Chondromyces crocatus: one gene and its partner. The protein of the gene in region 1 binds, or shares a complex with, the protein of each later gene. Links are inferred from orthologs where the notes say so. Each region holds a gene or a part of one and is shown on either strand. Other genes may lie near its edges.

Region 1 (4,418 bases):
GCACCAGCGCGTACAGCGGCGCGATGACGAACCCGATCAGGCCCATGTCGTGGTACAGCGGCAGCCAGCTCACCCCGCGATCCTCGGGCGTCGAGCGGAGCCCGTCGAACATGATGGCGTGACTGTTCACCGCCAGGTTGCGGAAGGTCACCATCACGCCCTTGGGGCTGGACGTGCTGCCCGAGGTGAACTGGAGGAATGCCGTCTCGTCGAGCTCGACGGACCAGTCTGCGTCGGGATCGAACCCGTCCGCCTCGTGGATCTCGCGCTCCAGGACCACCCGGACCCCGCCGTGCGTCTTCACTCCGCCACCCGCCAGGAGGTGCTCCTCCAGCATCCCGCGGAGCGCCTCGGTCGTCACGACGGCGCGCGCGCCCGACGCGGCGAGGACGTGCCGGACCGTGTCGCCGTAGGCCTCGAGTTTGGCGAGGGTCTGCGGCGGATACATCGGGACCGCCACGATGCCTGCGGTGAGTGCTGCCAGGAACGTCAGGACGAACTCGTCCGGATCAGGCAGGATCAGAGCGACCCGATCGCCGCGCGCGAGCCCGAGCGACCGCAGCGCATGAGCGCGCTTTCGAGCGGTGAGCCAGAGATCGGGGTAGCTGACCGACAGCTCCTCACCGTTCGACCGGACGAAGGTGACGGAGCGGTCCGTGTGCACCGCGTTGTCTCGGAGGACCTCAATGAGCGTGCGCATGAGTTGAGCCCGGAGCGGACAGCCACGGCGTGACGCCTCGCATCAGCACCTTTTTGGTACAGGAGAATCCTGACCATCGTCCGTTCGTGAGCGATGCCATAAGCGAATCCCAGGCCAGAGCAAAGCGAAAGTCGCAACCTGTTGGAATGATTGGATTTATGATCTCAGGGCGGGGCCATGGATACGCACTTTACGGAAGGCCGCGTCGAAAATTCGACGCTCTGACGGGGCGAAGTGGGAAGTGTATTTCGCGCTTCGTCGCATCCTGGACGCTCTCGCGGGTGAGTACCATCACCCTCGGAGCACCGCCCCGAACCGTTCGTTGACCGATTTGACCACGGCGGCATGACGAGCGTCGACCTCCTGGTCGGTGAGGGTGCGCGCCTTCTCCGGGTTCGTGACGGTGAGCGGATCGCGGTAGACCACGTGGAACGCCAGCGACCGGTGATCGGCGGTGATGTTGGCACCGCGGTAGAGATCGAAGAGCGCAACGGACTCGCACAGATCGCCTGCCGCTTCCCTGATGGCGTCGCCCACGGCGCCCGCGCTGACGTCGTCGTGCACCACGAGGGCGATGTCGCGGGTGGCCGCCGGCAGCATCGGGAGCCCTCGGAAGTGGGGTGTGCGCTGGCCGATGGCCTCGACCGCGCGGATGTCCACCTCGATCACGAACGCTGCGCCACCCAGATCGAGCGCGTCGACCACATCGGGGTGCAGCAAGCCGAAGGTCCCGACGGGCGTGCCATCGATGAAGAGCTGTGCCGCTCCGCGGGGGTGCAGGTAGGGGACCCGCTTCTCCGCGGGCTGATGATCGATGTCGACCGTCCGCCGCGTCACCCGCTCGAGCAGCTCCACCGCCACGCCCTTCGCGTCGTAGATGTCGAGCGGCACGGCGGGGGCGAGCGTCGGACGCCGGAACCCGGCGAGCACCGCGGCGAACGAGGGGATCTCGTCGGGCAGCGCCGCGCCCCCGACCGGCAGGATCTTCGCGCCCACCGTGAACATCTGGACGTCCGGTACCCCGCGCCGGCGTGCCCGCCGCAGCACCTCCAGGAGCCCCGGGAGCAGCGTCGTACGCATCACGCTGCGATCCTCGCTCAAGGGGTTCATCAGGCGGAGCCCCTCGTCCGGCAGCCCCAGCGCCGTGACGTCCTTCGGCGAGATGAAGCTGAAGGTGATCGCCTCGCTCAGCCCCAGCTCGGCGGCGACGTGCTGGAAGCGCCCCTCGAGCTTGCCTGCGCCGCGAGGGGGCTGCGGCCGGATCGCTGGCAGCACCGTCGGCACCGTGTCGAGGCCGCGGACACGGACCACCTCCTCGATCAGATCGGCCTCGATGTTGAGATCGGGGCGGTGCGACGGCGCCAGCACCTCGGCGTAGGGGGATCGGGGCATGTCGGAGCTGCCCAGCGTCGGATCCTGCGTGCGCGGCATGCACCCCAGGCGCTTCAGGATCTCCAGCGCCTCCCCGAACGGCACCCTCGTTCCAAGCAGCTGGTTCATCCGCTCCGACCGCAAGCGGATCGAGCGCCGCGCGCCCGGTCCAGGCCCCTCCAGCATCACCCCGGGGACGGCCTTTCCTCCCCCGAGCTGCGTCAGGAGCTCCACGGCGCGCGCGAGCACGTCGGGCGTGTCTCCTGGGTCCACGCCGCGCTCGAAGCGGTGGCTGGCCTCGCTGTGGATCCCGTGGCGCCTGGAGGCCCTGCGGACCACCCGCGGCGCGAAGTAGGCGCACTCCAGGAGCACGTTGTGCGTCGTGGCGTCGATCTCGCTCCCTGCGCCGCCCATCACCCCTGCCAGGGCGACCGCGGCCTCGCCGTCGGCGATCACCAGATCGTCGGCCTCCAGCTTGCGCGCCACCCCGTCCAGCGTCTTCAACGCCTCACCCGCATGCGCTCGCCGCACGACCAGCCGACCTCCCCGGATCCGGTCCGCGTCGAAGGCGTGCGTGGGGTGCCCGTACTCCAGCAAGAGCAGGTTGGTGATGTCGACGATGTTCGAGATCGAGCGGATCCCGAGGCTCTCCAGCCGGTAGCGCAGCCAGCTCGGGGAGGGACCCACCGCCACGTCGACCACCATGGCCGCGCCGTACCAGGGGCATCCCTCCGGATCCTGGACATCGACGGCGAAGCGCCGGCTGAGCACGTCGCCCTCGGCGATGCGCTCTGGAGCCCCCGGGCGCGGCATGTCGAACGAGAGCCCGTAGAGCGCCGCCGCCTCGCGTGCGAGCCCGACGTGTCCCAGGCCGTCCGGGCGATTCGGGGTCAACCCGATCTCCAGGATCGTGTCGTGACATCCCGGAAGTGCGGTCCGAAGTGGCGTCCCTGGCGTCGCGCTCCCGGGCTCCAGGATCAGGATACCAGGATCCTCTCCACCCTCTTTCCCCCCCGAGGAGAGCCCCAGCTCCACCTCGGAGCACAGCATGCCCTCGCTGACCACGCCCCCGATCTCGCGCGGCGTCAGCGTGATCCCCACCGCGGGCAGCGTCGCTCCGAGCGGCGCGAGCGCGACCAGCCCTCCCGGATCGGGGACGTTCGGCGCACCGCACACGAGCCGCTGCTCGACGCCATCGCCACGATCCACCGTCACCAGGCGCAGCTTGGCGCGCGAGGGGTGGGGCTCGAGCTTCACCACCTGCGCGACGATCACCTTCTCGGTCCCGGCGCCGAACTCCGTCAGGGCCTCGACCTCCAGACCCGCCTGGGTGAACCGCGCGGCCAGCTCAGCGGGTGACGCATCGAGGCCGGGGACGAGGGACGAGATCCACGCATGCGACGCTTTCATCAGGCGGCCCGATTAGCACGATTTCCCGTCCGGCACGACGGGCCACCGAGCCGCCTGGAGGCCACAAAGCGCCGAGGCGCCGGGCGGGTGACCCACGCCCACGCGGACGGTCCGCGTGGGGTCGTGGGGCCCGGCCGACGCCTCTTCGAGAGCGCCCGGCGCAGACCGCGCTTACTCGCCGAACATCCCCTCGGGCATGCCGGGCATGTGGGGGTGATCGTCGTGCTCGTCGCCCGGGCCACCCTCGGGCTTCTTCTCGTCCGATTTCTCGAACTTCTTCGGCTCCGCCACGGCCCAGTCGGCCGACCACGAGGACAGCACGTAGACCGTCCCATCGCCGCCTTCCTTCTGCGCGAAGCGGCTCGAGCCCTTCGAGGTCTTGCCCACCTTGATGGTGTAGTCCCCGGCGTTGTCCTTGAGGACGATCCGCACCACGCCGCCGTTCTCCACGGCGTCGGCGAGCCCAGTCTCCGACGTCTCCTCGCCGAAGTCCTCGGCGTTCAGGCCCTTGTAGGCGCGAAGCAGGTCCTTGACCTTCGCCTCGTCGAACTTCTCCCACTTCCCCGGCGTGCCGAGCTTCCCGCCCTTGCGCGCCGCGAACGTGCCCGACCACTTGTCGTCGTTCTTCGAGAAGCTGAACTTGCCGTTCTTGTTCTCGACCTCGACCTGGATTGCGTTCGCGTCCTCGAACTTCAGGATGCCCGTCTCGCGCCAGTTCTTGGCCTCGCGGGTGTACAGGTAGCTCGAGTAGCCGCCGGCGATCCACACGCCGTCCTGCGATCCGAGGCGGACCATCTGGCCGCGCGAGCCGCTCTTGCCGAAGTACAGATCGATGGCCTTCTCGTCTCCCTTGTAGGCGACCACGTGGAGCGCCTTGGGGTCGTTGACCTCGTACTGTTCGTAGGTGCCGGTCGTGCGATCGATCGGCTCCTTGATC
Region 2 (3,452 bases), 1.8 Mb from region 1 along the record:
TCGAGTCCAACGCCATGCAGTGCTCGAATCGCACGTCGCCTTCGTAAACGGCGTTCAGGCTGGCACCGCATCCGCCGGTGGTGAGAAGCGCGAGCAGCCCACTGCCCAGCCTGGTCCAGACCGTCACACGGGCTCCTTCGACCTGTGGTGCAACTTGCATCCAAGGTCGACGCACCGGACGCTGGAGGAGGTCCCGCGAGACCGTGGCCATCGAGGAGGGAGCATCTTGGTTGCGCTCCCGATGCAGATGCCGTAGAGAGCGCCTCTCCTCGTAGCCTGCGGCACGCCCGGAGGCTATCACATCGCAAGGAGCCACCATGTTTCTAATGCTGTCCAAAGGCCCTCGTAAGACGACGCGCTCCAAGTCCAACCGCAATCGCGCGAAGTTCAAGGCCAAGAATCGTGGGCGCCGGAACCGCGTCTACGGCCGTACCTGATCGGTAGGGGTCGAACCAGGGCCCCTCGAAACGAGCCGCACGCATGACAGTTCCTGAGAGGCGGCCTGCTTGTCGGGTCGCATCCAGCTGTGCTGTCGGCTGAGGGCGGCGAACGGTTCATAATGGGCGAACAGCGGCTGACGGAGCCCCGCCGGCAGGAGCCGGTATCGGGGATTGCTCTCCCGAGGTCGCCAGTCGCCCCTCTCGAAGTTGGTCAAGCCAAGGGAACTCCTGATGGTTCTCTTCGGCCCAGCCTTGACAACAACTGCATGGATCGCCATAACCGGCGCTCCGCATCCTCAGTACGGCGCGTAACAGTCTTCTCGGTGGGCGAGCAAGACGGCCGCGGGGAGCGGAGACACACAGACGAGTCATCGATGCCCAAGATGAAAACCAACCGAGCCGCTGCGAAGCGGTTCCGGGTCACTGGCTCCGGTCGTATCCGCCGCAGCAAGGGTGGTCTCAACCACTGCATGCAGGAAAAGAGCAAGAAGCGCCTCCGCCGTCTTCGCAAGAACGACACCGTGGACAAGGCGATGGAGAAGCGCGTCAAGCTCCTTCTCCCCTACGGCTGATAGCGAGCGAGAGGTAACAGCATGCCGCGCGTAAAAAGAGGGTTCAAAGCTCGCCGCCGTCGCAACCGCGTCCTGAACCAGACCGAAGGGTACTTCCTGGGCCGGAAGAACCGCTTTCGCCAGGCGGTCGAAGTCCTGCGCCACGCTTGGGAGTACGGCTACATCAGCCGTAAGCTGAAGAAGCGCGATTTCCGGCGTCTGTGGATTGCTCGTATCAATGCAGCCGCCCGGCTCAATGGTACGACCTACTCGCGTCTGGTGAACGGGCTGAAGAATGCAGGCATCCTCCTCGATCGGAAGATCCTGTCCGAGCTCGCGATTCACGAGCCCAAGGCATTCACGCTCGTAACTCAGGCTGCTGCAGCTCCGCGCTCCTGAAGCACTCGGTACTACATTGAGCGATTCGATCGACCCCGTGAGCGCGCTCGAGGCAGCTCTTGCAAAGCTGCGGGGTCGAGTCCGCGAAGTGTTTGCGGCTTCCGAGAATGATGTCGTGCTCCGCGAAGAGCACGCGAAGATTCTCGGAAAGAAGGGCGAACTGGCCAGCATCATGGCGATGATGCGGCAGGTCCCACCGAAAGAACGGGCTGCGGTTGGCGCTCAGGTAAATCTCCTCCGAGAGGAAATCGAGGCCACCTTTTCCGAGCGGCTGACAAGGCTGGCGCGCGCTCGGAGAGAGGAAGAACTGCGCCAGAGACCATTTGATCTGACATTGCCCGGTCGTCTCAGCGGAGGACGGGGGCACCTTCATCCCATCACGCAGGTCACCGACGAACTGATTGGGATCTTCCGGGACCTCGGGTTTGCAGCCGTCGACGGGCGCGACATCGAGCTGGAAGAGAACAACTTCACCAAGCTCGCCTTTCCGCCCGACCATCCAGCCACGGACATGCAGGACAGCTTCTGGGTCCGCGCAGGAACCCTCCTGCGCACTCATACGAGCAACGTCCAGGTCCGGGAGATGACGCGGCCCGACGTCAAGCTGCCGCTCGCCGTGGTGAGCGCGGGGCGGGTCTATCGGCGGGATGACGACATTACCCACTCACCCATGTTCCATCAGATCGAGGGGTTCCTCATCGATGAGCGGGTGAGCATGGCCGAACTCAAGGGTGTGCTGACTGCCTTCGCAGAGAGGCTCTACGGCCCGAAGGCGCGCATCCGATTCCGGCCCAGCTATTTTCCGTTCGTCGAGCCTGGCGCCGAGGCCGATGTCGGATGTGTGTTCTGTCTCAAATCCGACGGTACCTCTGCGGGGTGCCGAGTTTGTAAGTACACCGGCTGGATCGAGATCCTGGGATGCGGGATGATTCACCCGGAAGTTTTCCGCCAGTGTGGACTGGATGGCGAGAAGTACTCGGGATTTGCGTTCGGCATGGGGATCGAACGGGTGGCGATGCTTCGCTACGGCATCCCGAACATTCGAACCATGTTCGAGAACGATCCTCGTTTTCTGGCAGACTTCTGAGACCAGCGAACGCCTTTAGGCTCTGACATAAATGTCGGAGTGGTGAGTACTAATTACTCACCTGGCATGCGCTAATTCCGCACCCTGCATCTCACTCCCCGTGGAACTTTTGCGCCCTGATGTGGGCGAAGGAAGGGGGAGGGCGGAGCTGTCAGTTCAAGAGTGGATCGAACACTCCCCTCCGTCGAGGGAAGAGTCATCGTCCTGGCCTGACGAAACGGCGTCAGCTTACCCCCGTCCAGCTCCCGCGAAAGCAGCAGGGTACAGACGACAGGTGAGCGCCATCGAGCAGCGCTTGTCGGGCTGGATTGAGCGCCAGTTCGACCTAGTCCTCGCTGGTTAGCGCGCTTGGTCGCTTGTGCGTCGACGGTTGCTCCGACAAACTTCAGGAACTGACCGCAAATTCCCCAAACATGCTTCGGCGGGCCAAAGCAGAGCAAAGCGCTGGGATGGCCAACGGTCGACTCCCGTTGGCTGCTCTTCTCCTGACCGACTCGACCGGTTGAGCGTTTCGAACCCCTGTAAGGGGACGAGCCGAGTCGTCGCGTAATAACGCTGGCGGGACCCTGTGTACTTTAACCTACATGGCTTAAAGGAAACACAAGGTAACGATGGCATCTTTTTTGCACAGAAGAGACCATGGTTCTTGCCGGACCGAAGGTCTCTGCGAACTGTGTGGGGCTAGAACGTATCGGCGGGAATCAAAATAGCGTTCGAGCAGTTACGGTTGGTACTGGCCATCTGTTGGGAATGACAGCAGCAGGGATCAGGCTGCATCGTCGCAGGCAAGCTGCCTGTTCCACTTATTGCAGTGAGGAATTCGAGACCGGGACCAAACATGCTGCGGCCATCCAGTTCCATATTGTAGCCGATGGGAACTGAAGGTCGCACCGAAGGATAAGATGAGCACGTCGACAGCCCGCCGTCCAGAAGCATCACGTATCAGCACGAAACCCTCTCAGAGGACTTCACCGC

What was found. The genes of interacting proteins can lie anywhere in the genome.
Region 2: the proteins of pheT (region 1) and pheS are in contact, whole or in part, in a crystal structure (PDB 6P24), measured with the Escherichia coli proteins. The link is inferred for Chondromyces crocatus from one-to-one orthologs.

What each region holds. Positions count from the first base shown.
Region 1 is NZ_CP012159.1:8,406,562-8,410,979, reverse strand. Bases 737-3,811 are described here. They hold pheT (phenylalanine--tRNA ligase subunit beta), read right to left. Parts: upstream 3,482-3,811; coding sequence 992-3,481; downstream 737-991. Other genes in these bases: CMC5_RS30235 (DUF4340 domain-containing protein), read right to left, coding at 3,653-3,811. Outside these bases: CMC5_RS30245 (fatty acyl-AMP ligase), read right to left, coding at 1-700; more of CMC5_RS30235, read right to left, coding at 3,812-4,418.
Region 2 is NZ_CP012159.1:10,157,763-10,161,214, reverse strand. Bases 672-3,452 are described here. They hold pheS (phenylalanine--tRNA ligase subunit alpha), read left to right. Parts: upstream 672-1,427; coding sequence 1,428-2,477; downstream 2,478-3,452. Other genes in these bases: rplT (50S ribosomal protein L20), read left to right, coding at 1,034-1,390; rpmI (50S ribosomal protein L35), read left to right, coding at 815-1,012. Outside these bases: CMC5_RS36770 (hypothetical protein), read right to left, coding at 1-127.